DNA from 2 places in the Pseudarthrobacter siccitolerans genome. Region 2 is predicted to be linked to the other one. Evidence: riboswitches for the same ligand, from Rfam matches in the RefSeq annotation. Region 2 holds a riboswitch; the other holds the start of a gene.
The links. Region 2 has a riboswitch for S-adenosylmethionine ahead of QFZ36_RS15915 (cobalamin-independent methionine synthase II family protein). Riboswitches for the same ligand answer to the same signal wherever they lie in the genome.

Region 1 (7,743 bases), 1.1 Mb from region 2:
CTGACCGAGCGCGGCGACACCGTCACCGAGAACGCCATCATGGCAGCGGCGCACCGGGAGGGGACGACCGTGATCCGCAACGCCAGCCCGAACTACATGGTGCAGGACCTGTGCTTCTACCTGCAGATGCTCGGTGTAAGCATTGACGGAATCGGCACCACCACGTTGAAGATCACCGGCCGTTCCCTGATCAATGCCGAGATTGAATACTTCCCGTCCGAGGACCCCATCGAGGCCATGAGCCTCATCACCGCCGGTATTGTCACCAATTCGGAAGTGACCATCCGCCGCGTGCCCATCGAGTTCATGGAGATCGAACTGGCCACGCTGGAGCAGATGGGACAGCGGCTTGAAATCTCGAGCGAGTATATGGCCCGGAATGGCCGGACCCGGCTGGTGGACGTCACCACCAAGCCATCCCGGCTGAATGCTCCCGAGGACAAGATCCACCCCATGCCGTTCCCGGGCCTGAATATCGATAACCTGCCCTTCTTTGCCGTGATCGCTGCAAATGCGAGCGGGCAAACCATGATCCACGACTGGGTCTACGAGAACCGCGCCATCTACCTGACTGAGCTGAACCGGTTGGGGGCGCAGGTCCAGCTGCTGGACCCGCACCGGATCTACGTCAACGGGCCCACCAAGTGGCGCGCGGCAGAGGTTGGCTGCCCGCCGGCTCTACGCCCCGCGGCCTGCTTGCTGCTGGCCATGCTGGCGGCAAGGGGAGTGTCCGAGCTGCGGAACATTTACGTTATCGAGCGCGGTTACGAGGACCTGGCAGAGCGGCTTAACACCATCGGGGCCAAGGTGGAGTACTTCCAGGACTGACCATTCACGCTTCGTCATGAAACAATGAAGGCCGTCAAAAGGCGCTGCCCTGTCGCAGAATGTGAGTATGCGTACATTCGGAGTCGAGGAAGAACTCCTGATCGTTGATGCGGACAGTGGCGAACCGCTGGCCCTTGCTGATGCGCTGCTGTCCGGCCGCCGAATGGCCGCCGACGACGCTCCAGACGACCCTCGTGTTCTGCACGCCCAGGACACAGCCGTTATCGATGACGAGATGGGACTGAGTGCCGAACTCAAGCTGGAGCAGATAGAGACCCAGACCCGGCCCTGCCTGGAGTACGGAGAGCTGCTGGAGCAGATCCGGGCAGGGCGGGCGCTTGCGGACAGGGCTGCCAGGAATAACAAGGCACGGGTGGCGGCGTTGGCCACCTCACCGCTCGGTTTGTCCAGCCACACTACTCCTGATCCCCGTTATGCCAAGATGCTGGAGCGGTTTGGCCTGACAGCCCAGGAGCAATTGACGTGCGGCTTCCACGTACACACCTACATTGAGTCGCACGACGAGGGCGTGGCAGTGCTGGACCGGATCCGCGACAAGCTTGCCGTGCTGACTGCGCTCAGCGCGAATTCTCCCTTCTGGAACGGTATGCAGACCGGCTTCGAGAGCTACCGCACGCAGGCATGGAACCGTTGGCCGACTGCCGGACCGTCCGGAATCTACGGGACCTACTCTGCCTACCGGAGGGTGGTTGCCCGGCTCCTGGACAGCGGTGTGATGCTGGATGAAGGGATGATTTACTTCGACGCCCGCCTGTCGCGAAACCATCCCACGGTTGAGGTCAGGGTGGCGGACGTCTGCCTTCGGGCAGAAGACGCCGCACTCATTGCAGTCCTGGTGCGGGCGCTGGTGGAAACTGCGAGCCGTGAGTGGCACGACGGAGTGGATCCCGCTCCCGTGCCCACTGTGCTTTTGCGGATGGCTTCCTGGCAGGCGAGCAGCGAGGGACTTGGCGGGGAACTGCTCGACTTTGGGACTTTCCGGCCGGCGCGTGCCGCGGACGTGGTGCGCTCCCTGGTGGACTATCTCGCCCCGGTATTGCAGGAGCAAGGTGAACTGGCCTTGGCCCGGCAAGGGGTGGAGGACGTCATTGCTCGTGGAACAGGGGCAGCTGAACAGCGGCGCGTCCGGGACAGGGCTATGGCAGCCGCGGAACCTGGCGACCTTGGTTTCAGCGCTGTGGTCAGGCATGCGGTGGACGTCACCATGCGGGGGGCGTTGAATCTTTCCCCGGTTGATGAGGCCCCGGAACTGCTGCGTGTCAGGCAGTCCTAGTGGGCCGGGACTGAGGGCCAGGATTCAGGGGAAAGAGCCGCGAACAGCAAGCCTCAGGGGACCGAGAGGGATTCGCTGAGCCAGAGGTGCCAGTCGGGAAACGGGTCCTGAGGGAGTTTCGGGGGCGTGGCGTAGAAGTCGTCCCATGCAGGATCGTCGAGCGGGATGTCGTCCGGATCCACAAGACTGTCATCGTCGGGTTCTTCAAGCGGAGGCTCAACGTCCAGGAAGTAACCGTCAGGCGGCTCCAGGGTGGGCGGCTCCGCCCAGCGTGGGTCGAAGGCGGGCGCTTCGAAGGGTTTCCCGAAGACATGCAGGATCTGCGGCCATTGTGGTGGTTCCTGGTCGGGTTGTTCGGGTTTGTAGTGTCGGCCGGTGGGGGAGGTCCAGCCGGGTGGTTCGTTGTGTGTGGCTTGGGTGGGTGTCCAAGGTTTGTGGTGTTTGAGGCGATGGTGTTTCGGGCAGAGTTGGGCCAGGTTGCTGATTCCGGTGGTTCCGCCGTGGTGCCAGGCGGTGAGGTGGTCGGTGTCGTTGTCGAGGGAGTGGTTGTTGCAGCCGGGGAAGGTGCATTTGCCGTCCCGAAGCTGGAGCGCCTTTTTCAGGGCTTTAGTGAGCCGGTAGCTGGTGCGCCCGATCTCGAGCGGTGCCCCGTCCCGGGGATCTACGAGCACCCGGTAGAAGGAACTGGCCCCTTCGGTGACCAGTTTCCGGGCCATGGAGGCGGGGATAGGTCCGTAGCCGTCCAGGGTTGCGGGTTCGTCGGTGAGGCCGAGGAGTGCGAACACCGGGACCGTGACGAGCACTTGGGCATTCGGGACTGGGACGCTGGCGAGGTCCGTGTAACCGCTGCGGCCGGTTTCCTCATGCCCGGCGGAGGCGAGGTCGGCGGCGGGCCGGTCATTGACGGACACGGAGGCCACGCCGATGGGGGCATCGAAGCCGTCTTCGGTGGTTTCTGTCTTGCCTTCGCCCGTGGTGCTTTGTCCTGCGGTGCTTTGACCCGCGGTGCTTTCGGGGGCGGGGCTGAGGGCTGGGCCGGCGCTGAGAAGCAGGCCGGCGGCGATGTCGGGCCGGAGTTGTGTCATTGACCGGGGCTCTTCGGGGCCCTGGAGGCCGCGGGCGAGGGCGGTGCTGCGGTTCCAGATGGCGGATGCGGTGTCGGCGGGCAGGTACAGGGAGAGCCAGGCCATGCCGTCGCGGTCCGGGGTGTATTCCATCCGCCGGTCGGCGGCGCCTTTGGTGTGGCGTTTTTCGAGGGTTTCGGGGTGGTGGCGTTCGCGCCAGTTACGGACTCGGGTCCGGAACCGTGACGGTACGAGTTCGCCGGCGGCGGCTCCGCGTGCCGGGTTGGGTGCGTCGGGGTCCAGGAAGTGCGCGGCGAGGGCGGCCGCGCCGGCGGGGCCGAGGCCTTCGGTTTCGTCGGCGATGATTTTGGCGTGCTGCCAGGTAATGGCCCCGGCGGAGAGGGCGTCCATGACCGGCGGCAGGGAGCAGACTTGCCGGGACTGGGTGACGAGCGCCCCGGCGGCGGGGGAGCTGATGGTCAGGACGCCTGCGATTTCCTCGATCGCGGACATCTCCGCGTAAGTGCGTTCGTGTGCGGGTGCTTCGGGCGGGGTCATCTCGTGCTGGATTTCGATGGCCTCGGCGGCATCCCGGGCCTTGATGGCGGCGATCTGGGCTTCCAGCTGCTTCGTTACGGCCATCCGCTCCAGACGGATCTCATACTGCCGCTGCAGCACATCGGTCACGACGTCAACGCCGTCAGTATTAGCAGGGCCCGGGCGGCCCGCGCCCAAGCGGGCATCCTCAACAAACAGCGCATCAAGGCCAGCGACGGAAGCATGAATGCCCTCCATCACCGCCACTGTGCCCGCGCCGTTTCCCATAGAAACATCTTCTAACGGGGGTCTGACATTTTAGGTGCGGTGGGCCGGCCGGTGGGAAAAACTGCAGAACTTTTTGGCCGCTTTATATGTGGGGCCCGAAAGTGCCATACTCGGCGCGTGACGGCGTCGTATTCTTTCAAAGCAGCATTGTGGCTGTATCCCGGCGAGGCCGGTTGGCACTTCCTGACCCTGCCGGCAGAGATCGCGGACGATGTGCGCGTTCAAACTGCAGGGTCCAGCAAGGCGTTCGGCTCGATCAAAGTCAGGGCCGAGATCGGCGGACACTCCTGGCAGACTTCGCTCTTCCGGGACGCTCAGAGCGGTTCTTACCTTTTGCCCCTGAAGAAGGCGATCAGGGACAAAGCGCGGATCAGTGAAGGCGACGTGGTCGCCGTCCAACTCTCCGTACCGGACGCCTGAGACCAGGGCAACGGCCGGTGGATTTCCGGCGCAGCGCGCGAGATTTCCGGTACAGTCGCGTAGTCCAGCGAGGGGACCGGGGCCATTTTTGTAGCTTGCGTCAGAGCGACGAAGGAGCAGCAAGCGGCAAATGGTCCCGGTGCCGGAGCGGAGCCAGCGCTCGGGAGCCAGCACAAAGCTCCAGCCAGCGCTAAATCTGCTTGAGTGCCTGTTCCAGGTCGCCAATCAGGTCGTCCACGTCCTCAAGCCCCACCGAGAGCCGAACAACTCCATCGCTCAGGCCAATGGCCGCGCGGCCCTCAGGTCCCATCGCCCGGTGCGTGGTGGTGGCAGGGTGGGTGATCAGGGACTTGGAATCGCCCAGGTTGTTCGAGATGTCGATGATCCGCAAGGCATCCAGCAGCGCAAAGGCGGCCTCCTTGCCCGAGCGGCCGCCGGAAGGGGCAAGTTCAAGGGTGAGCACCGTGCCGCCCGCCTTCATCTGCTTTGCGGCGAGCTCGTACTGCGGGTGCGACTTCAGCAGCGGGTACTTGATCCAGCTCACGGCCGGCTGCTGCTCCAGCCACTCGGCGATCCGCAGCGCCGAGGCGGAGGAGTGGTTGACGCGCAAGGCCATGGTCTCAAGGCCCTTGGTGAGGACCCACGCGTTGAAGGCGGACAGCGACGGGCCGGTGTGCCGCATGAGCTGCTTGACCGGGCCTTCGATGAATTCCTTGGTGCCCAGGATGGCGCCGCCCAGGACCCTGCCCTGGCCGTCGATGTGCTTGGTACCCGAGTAGACAATGACGTCGGCGCCGAACTGGCCGCAACGCTGCAGCAGGGGAGTGGCAAAGACGTTGTCGACGACGACGGTGGCACCTGCGGCGTGGGCGAGTTCGCTCACCGCCGCAGTGTCCACGATTTCCTGCATGGGATTTGACGGCGACTCGAAGAACACGGCGGTGGTGGGCTGGGACAGGGCTTCGCGCCACTGGTCCAGGTCCGGGCCGTCCACGAATACGGTCTCCACGCCCCACCGCGGCAGGATCTCGTTGAGGATCACGAAGCAGGAGCCAAAGAGCGAGCGGGCGGCAACCACCCTGTCGCCGGCAGCCAGCAAGGCACCCAGGGCGGTGAAAACTGCGGACATGCCGGACGCCGTCGCAAAGCACGCTTCGGTGCCCTCCAGGAGGCGGAGCCGCTCCTGGAATGTAGCAACGGAGGGGTTGCCGTAGCGGGAGTAGACGAAGCGTTCGTCCTCACCGGTGAAGGCCCGTTCGGCAGCGGCGGCGGATTCGTACACAAAGCCGGAGTTCAGGAACACAGCCTCGCTGGTTTCCTGGAAGTTGGTGCGGTCCAGCCCGCCGCGGACGGCCTGGGTGTCGGGGCTCCAGCCGGCGGCGTCTTCGTTGAAGGTCACTTAGTTCTTTCCCAGGTTGGTTGGCAGGCCGCGGTTTTTCCAGCCGTTGACGGTGCGCTCTCCATAGCGGTCCGGCTCGCCTTCGAAGCCCTCCAGCACGTTGTAGGAGGTGAAGCCGGCCTGCGTGGCGGCGGTTGCGGCAGCGATGGAACGCTGCCCGGAGCGGCAGAGGAAGAGCAGCTCAGTTGAAGGATTGTCGGGGGCCTGCAGGCTCAGGTCCTTGATGAAATCAGGGTTGGGAATGCCGCCCGGGAAGGTCCACTGGATGAACAGCGGATCATTGTCCGTGGCCTTTGTGTCGGGGATGCCGATGTGGGCCCATTCGCCCTCGGTGCGCACGTCCACGAGGATGGCGCCCTGCTGCAGCTTGTCCCAGGCTTCCTGGGGGGTGAGGTCTCCTGCATAGCTCATGCGTGGCCCTCGCCGTCGAACTCGAGGTCTTCGCTGGCTGCTTCAAGGTCATCAACGGCAGTGGCGACGGCGGCATCCGCGGACGCGATGGCGGCCGGCAGGACTACAGCCTGGGCCACAATGACGCTGCTGCCGTTGAAGGTTGCTGCGGGGCTTCCGTGCAGCACATACCCCTCTGCCAGCGCGGCCGAGATCCGCTCACAGAACGCACGGTCATCCGGCCCGCTGATGAGGCGGTAGGACAATTTCTCTTCAGGGGCAGGTGCGTCAGACATGACGGATCTCCTTCTCTCACGCTTGCAGCTCGAATCGGTCGATATGCCGAGTATTCACCTGAGGCACCCCGCCGCGGAAGGAGGGTTGCCGACCGGCCAGTCAGGGCTTGGCACCGGTACTCATTACTCCCCAAAAACGTAACACTTGGCGCGCGGGGCCGCACCGCCGTCGTCGTCATGTTCCGTAACTGAAGCGCCGCTGAAGCAGCTTGGGTGATTGCGCGGCGGTTCCTGGAACGTACGACGGCGGGAACCGCCACGGGCAGCGAAGCCGACCGACGCCCGCCGCGGCTTTCCACGCCAGATAGGGTTCTTGTCAGGGCGCCGCCGCGCCGTCGGAGCAAAATTCCTGGGGGTCCCCATCAGCACGCCACGAGCCGCCGTGCTGGAGAGCCGTCCCACGCAACTCCATTGGCAAAATTTCCGGGGACAACATACCCGCCAGTCGGCTGTCCGCGGGGGTGCTGCCCTTCTTGCCGCGGTGACGATTGCCCTCCTGGCAGTGGTGCTGCCCGCCGGAGCTGCCCATGCTGCAGACACCTTCCCGGGTGAGGGCAAACCGCTGTTGGGCGCTGTCCTCGAATGGGGCGAGGACACGGCGGCCGGTTTTACGGAGAGGTTCGGCGCGTCGCCGGCGCTTTTCGGGCACGACATCGCGTTGCCCTTCCGTGGATCGGAGGAGAACGACATCCGGGGCTTCCTGGAGCAGTCCGGGATGCAGGGCGCCCACGCGATGCTCACGGTGAAGCCCAACGTTCCGCTTGACCAGGTTACCGCTGAAGCTGCCGCATCATTCGCCGGCGACGTGCGGAGGCTGACGGCGGACTTCAAGGGCCAGGTGCTGATCCGCTTTGCCCCCGACATGAATGCCAGCTGGGTGGAGTGGGGCCAGCAGCCTGCCGCTTACCGGTCCGCCTTCCAGGCCGTCGCCGCAGCCTTTGAAGATACCGACGGCAGCCGCCCACCGATGGTGTGGGAGCCGTACCTGAGGAAGGACTATCCGTTTGACCGGCACCGGAACGCCCCTGTGCCGGGCAGCGATGGCTTCGCCCTGCTCGATACCAACGGTGACGGCGTGTGGAACGGCTCCGATGCGGCCTACGCCCCGTACTATCCGGGGGACGATGCCGTGGACTGGGTGGGCCTGGCCGCTTTCCACGACGACACTGCCGGCGGCGCGGCGGTCAACACCGTTCCCCGGCAGAACGAACTCCAGGAGATGCTCAC
Region 2 (7,743 bases):
CCTTCACGGCCGAAAGTTCCCGGAGCTTACCCAGCGCCCGCCGCTGCAACTGCTTCACCGCACCGGAGCTCTTTCCCATGGCATCAGCTGACTGCTCCACCGTGAGTCCGGCCACGAGGCGCAGTGCCAGGACCTCGCGCTGGTCCCGGGGCAACCCGTCCAGCAGATCCAGGACCTCCTGCGGGGATATGCGTTCCAGCGCTTCCGCCTCGGCCGACGGATCTTCCCGCTGGTCCAGCCCGGGCTCGAACGGCAGCTTCGCGGGCGTGCGGCTCTGGCGCCGCTGGTCATCCACCATGCGGGCGTGGGCCACGGAGAAGATGAACGTCCGGAGCCCGGCGGGACCGCCATGGATGGTGCCAAGCCGCGGCAGGACGGACAGGAACACTTCCTGCATTGCCGCCTCCGGATCCTCGACGCCCCGGGCGGTGAAATATCCCAGGACCTGTGATGCATACGTCCGGTACACCGCGCTGAAACCGGAAGACCCGGTGGCCTGGTCCCCCGGGGCCAGGCCTGTCAGTGCATCAGTCACGGACGTAGTGCTTTCAGTCAAAGAGAGGCTGTTTGGCGGGAGAGGCAGGATCCGAACCTCGGAAGTGCCTTTTCCCGGGATCACTTTACCCCTCGGTAACCACTGTCCGGATGCGCCACGCGATGCTGCAGCAGCACATGCCTTTCCGCCCGAAAGTGAAAGAGCCGGCCTGGAACGTGATGGGGGACAAGTTCCAGACCGGCGCTACATAAAGGTAATCGCCCGGGGCACCCTAAGGGTTACGCCCAGGCCCAAAAACTTTTAAGGAATTTTCGCGGCCCGGTTCAGCGGGCGGCTGCGGTGATCCAGCGTGGCCGGCTTCCCTGCCGCCGCGGCCCGGGGGAAAGGCTGGAAGTGTGTGTGCTGGCGGGTACGCGCCGGTCGTCACAGTCATCCTGGACGGTTGCAGCGGCCGACGCCGGAACTGCAGCAGGTGCCTGACGCGCCGCCGTACCCGCGGGGCAGAGATCGGTCACGAGTCCCGTTCCTGCGCACTCCCTGACGGCGGTGATGCCGGCTGCGAGGGAGGATTTGCTGTCAAAGGGGCCGGAGACGGCCATGATGGTGCCGTCCGGGGCAAGGAGGCGGAACCTGAAAAAAGAATCCTGGTCAACAAACGCTTCGAACTTTCCGGCCATAACAAATCCTTCCGTTCTGCGGGTCCTTGTCCGGAGGCGCCATTGCCACCGGCCGGTCCGGGCGCATCACTGCCCCTCAATCCCGCGGGTCTGGTCGAACGATTTGGTGATCAAGTCACCGGGTGTAACAAAGAGTCTCGCCGGTAGGCGTGCAGCGCCGCAAGACCTACGGCGTTAACCCTGTGTAAATTGCCTTAAGTTTCCCTGGATAACGCAAACAGCGGGCCACCTGTGAAGGTGACCCGCCGGCGTCGTCCCCACCCGCTCCCTAGCCTCGCAAGCTCGGCCAGGGAAGCCTCCCTGCTACCTCCCCAATCTCGCAAGCTCGGTCGGGGCCCCTCGGTAGCGTGGGCCCAGGCGTGGGCCCACATGTCAGTCGTTGATGAGGTCGTTGACCACGATGGTCTGGTCGCGGTCCGGGCCAACTCCGATGGCGGAGAAACGCGTACCGGACAGCTTTTCCAGGGCCAGCACGTAGTTGCGCGCATTCTCCGGGAGGTCCGCCAAGGTGCGTGCCCCGGTGATGTCCTCGGTCCAGCCGTCGAAGTACTCGAAGATGGGCACGGCGTGGTGGAACTCTGTCTGCGTCATGGGCATCTCGTCGTGCCGGACGCCGTCCACATCGTAGGCTACGCACACGGGAATCTGCTCGATGCCGGTGAGCACGTCCAGCTTGGTCACGAAGTAGTCCGTGAAGCCGTTGACGCGGGAGGCGTGGCGGGCCAGGACGGCGTCGTACCAGCCGCAGCGGCGGGGCCGGCCGGTGTTGACGCCGAATTCGCCGCCGGTCTTCTGCAGGTACACGCCCATCTCATCGAACAGTTCCGTGGGAAACGGGCCTGCGCCTACGCGGGTGGTGTACGCCTTGATGATGCCAATGGAGCGGGAGATGCGGGTGGGGCCGATGCCCGAACCCACGGAGGCGCCGCCGGCGGTGGGGTTGGAGGAAGTCACGAAGGGGTAGGTTCCGTGGTCCACGTCCAGGAAGGTGGCCTGGCCGCCTTCCATGAGCACTACCTTGCCCTCATCCAGGGCGGTGTTCAGCACCAGCGTGCTGTCGATGACCAGCGGGCGCAGCCGCTCGGCGAAGGACAGGAAGTACTCCACGATCTCGTCCACCACCACGCCACGGCGGTTGTAGATCTTGACCAGGAGTTCGTTCTTCTGCCGCAACGAGCCTTCCACCTTCTGGCGGAGGATCGACTCGTCAAAGACGTCCTGGACGCGGATGCCCAGGCGGGCCACCTTGTCCATGTACGCGGGGCCGATGCCGCGGCCGGTGGTCCCGATGGCCCGGCTGCCGAGGTAGCGCTCCGTCACCTTGTCCAGCACCTGGTGGTACGGAGCCACGAGGTGGGCGTTGGCGGAGACGCGAAGCTTTGAGGTGTCGGCACCGCGCGCCTGGAGGCCCTCAATCTCCTGGAAGAGTGCCTCGAGGTTTACCACGCAGCCGTTGCCGATAATGGGGACGGCGTTGGGGCTGAGGATGCCTGCCGGAAGCAGCTTGAGTTCGTATTTTTCACCGCCTACGACGACGGTGTGCCCGGCGTTGTTGCCGCCGTTGGGTTTGACGACATAGTCAACGCGGCCGCCCAGCAGGTCGGTCGCTTTGCCTTTTCCTTCGTCGCCCCACTGGGCTCCTACGATCACAATTGCTGGCATGGGATCCTCCCCCATTCGTTCGGGCTGCCCGGGCCCGGCCACGGCGTGGCGGGCCTGTACAGCGCCGTTCATGAGAATGCCCCGAATGGACCGGCCTTCGCTGGTCCGCGGGGCAGCACAGCGATGCAAGAGTTCCGGGGCTCTTACCACCCAAGTTTAGCGGATGAGGGACTTTGTCCACTCGTTGGGCCGCCGCGGTCCTTCTTGCAGGCTAAAGCACCCATGCCGTGGGACCGCGGCGGACTGTCAGCAGTTACTACTCGTCCTCAGCTTCCTCGCCCGGGCGGGAGGTCTGGGTGGCGAGGCTGTCCCAGAAGGAGGTGTCGGCGTCGGCAATTGATCTGTCAGCGATGGCTTCGGCCGTGGCCGTCAGGGTGGTCACTGTCTGCTTGATCAGGTACCCGTTGCTCCGGAGCCCCAGGGCATATCCGTCCAGGTAGTGGTCCGACATGCCCCGCATCTCAAACAGCAGGGTTGCGATGCCGTATTCCACCGCGATGCCGTTGCGGCTGATGGTTTCGGCGCTGCCGCCCACGTACTTGCCCAGGTGGCCCCAGCCGGTGGAATCGACGTTGTGGAACACCACCGCGCCCAGCTGCTTGGACTTCTCCACAACTGCAGGATCGGCGTTCGGGGTGGTGGGGTAGAGGATGGAGCCGGAGACGAGTTCTCCGTCACGTTGGCTGCGGGTGCCCTGGTGGTGCAGGTCGATCATGTAGTCGATCCGGTACTTGCGCATCACGTTGTTATGGAGCGCCTGGGTTTCCGGCTGGACTTTGTCCACGTGGTCACGGTTGAGGTCCACCTCTTCGGCGTTGTACCGGGTCATGTTGCGGCCGCCCTTGGCCTGGTAGTCCGCCAGGGAGAAGTTCACGTCACCCATGGCCCCGTCTGCATTCAGCATGGGAACGATGAGGATGTTGACGCCGTCCAGGACATCCCCTGACTTGCCGGTGCCAAGGTGCTTGACGAATTCCAGGGCGCCCTCGGTAGTCAGCTGTTCGTTGCCGTGCTGCTGCGTCAGGTAAAGGATGGTGGGTTTGGCCGGGTCCGAGATGTACTTGACCAGGTGGATGTCGCGGCCCTTCACCGTCTGCCCGATGACCTCCAGCTCCATGGCCGGCTGGCGGGTGTCCTGGTCTTTGAGGAAGGAGACCATCTCGTCGTAGGTGGCCAGCTTCGATGTGGTGATCTGGCCATTGCCGTCGTAGTTGGGGCCTTCGCCTACGGCCATCGCCGGCGCGGGCGCCGTCACTGCTGCCAGCGCCAGGGCTCCGGAAACGGCAAGGGTCCTGAAAGTTGCCAGGGCTTTTCTCACGGTGCGTTACCTCTTTCGAGTGCATTGGGGTGCGTTCAGGCAGCCATGTCCCCCATTGCGGCCTGTGACAAGAGCCAACCAAGCTAAACGAAACCTGTCAATGGATATAACAGGAACCTGCATGCAGTTATAGCGATTTGGAAAGCAGTCGCCACGCCTGCTTTCCGCCGAAACAATCCGAACCGGATTTGCTCCCGGGAAAGTCTTGGAATTAAGTGAGAGTGAACCATCCGGAGCGGCCGAGAGACCTGGATCGTTGACGCCGCAGCAACCCCGCTAAGTGCAGGTACCCCCTGCCGCGAAGGTGCTACTGCCAGGACCGATGGAAAGGAATTCCAGTGTCCCTGAACACAGACCACATCCGCGTCACCCATGCAGGGTCTTTGCCTCGCACCCCTGAACTCATAGCAGCCAACGCCGCCAAGGAGCAGGAGGGCCTCACCCCTCGGTTCCTTGACCTGCTGGAAGCATCAGTGGCGGACGTGGTGCAGCGCCAGAAGGACTTGGGCATCGATATCGCCAATGACGGCGAATATGGGCACGCGATGTCCAGCTCGGTTGACTACGGGGCTTGGTGGAACTACTCCTTCTCCCGGCTTGGTGGCCTCGAAGCGACGGACGTGGACCGTTGGGCTGATACCCAGGTACGCCGGTCCTCCCCCGGGAACATTGTCCTGACCTCATTCCCGGACCGTCGTGACCGGCAGAAGTTCAACGATGCCTACAATGATCCGTCCGCCGGCATCCTGGCCCACCGCAAGAGCGTTTCCCAGCCCAAGATTGCCGGGCCCCTCACCTACACCGGGCACGGCCTGGTGGCCTCCGACGTCAAGAACCTGAAGAGCGGGCTGGCCGCCGCAGGACTGTCCGAGGGCTTTGTGGCCTCGCTCTCCCCCGGGTCCTGTGCACGGGTTGCCAATGAGTACTACAAGACCGACGAGGAACTGCTGTACGCCTGCGCCGACGCCATGCGCGAGGAATACAAGGCCATTATCGATGCCGGACTCACGGTCCAGCTCGATGATCCTTCACTCGCCGAAAGCTGGGACCAGATCAACCCTGAGCCGGCTCTTGATGACTACCTGAAGTTCATCCAGCTGCGCGTGGAGGCCACCAACTGGGCGCTGCGTGACCTGCCCCAGGAACAGATCCGGCTGCACGTCTGCTGGGGATCCTGGCACGGCCCGCACACCACGGATATTCCCTTCGCGGACATCATCGGGTCCGTACTGCAGATTAATGCCGGCGGCTACTCCTTTGAGGCCGCCAATGTCCGGCACGAACACGAATGGCGCGTCTGGGAAGACGCCAGGCTCCCTGAGGGCAAGGTCATCATTCCCGGCGTGGTCTCACACGCCACCAATGTGGTGGAGCACCCGGACCTGGTGGCGGATCGGATCGTCCGCTTCGCAGAGGTGGTGGGCCGGGAGAACGTCATCGCGTCCACCGACTGCGGCCTGGGCGGCAGGGTGCACCCGCAGATCGCATTCGCCAAGCTGGAAGCACTGGGCGAGGGTGCCCGCCGGGCCACCAAGCGCCTCTGGTAGGCAATAACAGCGCGTCGGACCCCCGCCGGTCCCGGGCACCCTTTTCAGCCGGGTGCACGGGACCGGCGTTTCGTTTCCCGGGGCTTGCTAAACTGGGAAAGGCCGACCAGGAATCGGCCCACCCCATTTCAACCACCTCGGATGTGTTGCGCCACAGTGCGCCCATTTTCGCGGTGGCGCAACACCAATCCCCGCAGGAGACCCAGCCCTACATGACCGCCCTGGCACCCGAATCATTCCATGAGCAGCTTCTGAGCCGCCGCTACGAACCCAATGTTGCCGCCGTCAACGAACTGTGCGATTCCCTGCAGGAGGCCAAGCCCGGCACGGCAGTACCCTACGTTGACCCGATGCACGACGTCGACGAGTGCCGGATCATCAGCCTGTACTCGAACATCGGCGAGGCCGACAAGTCCGGTTTCATCACGGCCGGGGACGCTGACGCCGCAACGCGGATGCTCGGTATCCAGTGGAAGCTGGGGCTTCGGCCGGAGTTCGTGATGCCGTGGAACGTCCACCCGTGGCATATCCCCGGGGAGCCGAACGGAAAGTTCACCCCGGATCAGGTGTCCGCCGGCCTGAAGCCGCTGCTCAAATTCCTGGCCCTGGTCCCCCGCGCTTCAGTGATCGTGGCGCACGGCACAGAGGCCAACCGCCTGGCGAACCTGCTGCTGAAGACCGAAGTTCCGCTGCTCTGGCGCCGCGGCCTGAAGACCTACAAAGTGCGATCCCTCAGCGGCCGCGCCTTCGCCGGTTCACCCGCCCGCCAGGAGGAATACCTCGAGGCCATGCGTGTGGCCTACGCCGACGCCATGGCGCGCACAGGGCTCCAGAAGGCATAGCCACAGGGTGATTGAGTTCGCGATTTCCGGTGATTGAGCTTGTCGGAACCCAGGTTTCAACTAGCCCAACCACCAGAACTCAATCCAACGCCACTTAGGGAACGACGGCGGGCGGTCACCTTTTCGAAAAGGTGACCGCCCGCCGTCGTCCTCTTTGCTACTTTGCTTCGATGGCGGCTTTCGCCGCAGGGTCGGAGTCGTTCAGGAATTTCTCGATCCGCTCCGGCTCCTCGGCCTCACCGATGGCTGCGGATGCCCGGCCAAGGGAATACAGCGCCCGCAGGAAGCCGCGGTTGGGCTCGTGCTCCCAGGGAATGGGCCCCACGCCGCGCCAGCCGTTGCGGCGCAGCGAGTCCAGCCCGCGGTGATAGCCCACACGGGAGTAGGCGTAGGAATCGATGGTGCGTCCCTCGGCCCAGGCCTCCTCGGCAAGAACAGCCCACAGCAATGAGGACGTCGGGTGCTTCGCCACGAGGTCCAGGGCTTCCTGGCCCGCTTCCAGCTGCTGGTTGACCTCGGTCTCGGCAGGCAGGAGCGTGGGCTCGGGGCCCATCAGGTTACGGCGGAACTCGTCGGACATTCCTAGAAGGTCTTTCCGGCTGAACCGAGCTGCTTGGTGGCCTCGACCACGCGGGCAGCCAGTCCTGCTTCCGCGGATGCGCCCCAGACGCGGGGATCGTAGGTCTTTTTGTTGCCCACTTCGCCGTCGACCTTGAGCACGCCGTCGTAGTTGCGGAACATGTGGTCCGCCACTGGACGCGTGTAGGCGTACTGGGTGTCGGTGTCGATGTTCATCTTGATGGTGCCGTAGGAGACGGCGTCCGCGATTTCCTGGTCGGAGGAGCCGGAGCCGCCGTGGAACACGAGGTCGAACGGGCTGTCCTTGCCGATCTTGGCGCCAACCTGGGCCTGGATGTCCTTGAGGATCTCCGGGCGGAGCTTCACGCCGCCGGGCTTGTAGACGCCGTGGACGTTGCCGAAGGTCAGCGCGGTGATGTAGCGGCCGTTCTCGCCGGAGCCGAGGGCATCGATGGTGGCCAGGGCGTCCTCAACGGTGGTGTACAGCTTGTCGTTGATGGCGTTCTCCACGCCGTCCTCTTCGCCGCCCACGGTGCCGATTTCGACCTCGAGGATCATCTTGGCAGCAGCGGTGCGCTCCAGCAGTTCGCGGGCGATGCGCAGGTTTTCCTGCAGGGTTTCG

Region 1: another riboswitch for S-adenosylmethionine. It lies ahead of QFZ36_RS10870 (DUF1737 domain-containing protein); the one in region 2 lies ahead of QFZ36_RS15915 (cobalamin-independent methionine synthase II family protein).

What each region holds. Positions count from the first base shown of each region.
Region 1 covers NZ_JAUSXB010000001.1:2,316,802-2,324,544, reverse strand. Annotated here, with positions in the region: gene QFZ36_RS10900 (UDP-N-acetylglucosamine 1-carboxyvinyltransferase) at 1-828, shown strand, start outside; gene QFZ36_RS10895 (glutamate--cysteine ligase 2) at 896-2,122, shown strand; gene QFZ36_RS10890 (HNH endonuclease signature motif containing protein) at 2,176-4,011, opposite strand; gene QFZ36_RS10885 (DUF1905 domain-containing protein) at 4,129-4,431, shown strand; gene QFZ36_RS10880 (O-succinylhomoserine sulfhydrylase) at 4,622-5,830, opposite strand; gene QFZ36_RS10875 (rhodanese-like domain-containing protein) at 5,831-6,241, opposite strand; gene QFZ36_RS10870 (DUF1737 domain-containing protein) at 6,238-6,516, opposite strand; SAM riboswitch class IV at 6,530-6,644, opposite strand; gene opgC (OpgC domain-containing protein) at 6,998-7,743, shown strand, end outside.
Region 2 covers NZ_JAUSXB010000001.1:3,403,765-3,411,507, reverse strand. Annotated here, with positions in the region: gene QFZ36_RS15935 (RNA polymerase sigma factor) at 1-535, opposite strand, end outside; gene QFZ36_RS15930 (YegP family protein) at 820-1,173, opposite strand; gene QFZ36_RS15925 (adenylosuccinate synthase) at 1,546-2,835, opposite strand; gene QFZ36_RS15920 (M14 family zinc carboxypeptidase) at 3,092-4,153, opposite strand; SAM riboswitch class I at 4,377-4,482, shown strand; gene QFZ36_RS15915 (cobalamin-independent methionine synthase II family protein) at 4,492-5,700, shown strand; gene QFZ36_RS15910 (uracil-DNA glycosylase) at 5,913-6,542, shown strand; gene QFZ36_RS15905 (DUF3151 domain-containing protein) at 6,700-7,122, opposite strand; gene fbaA (class II fructose-bisphosphate aldolase) at 7,125-7,743, opposite strand, start outside.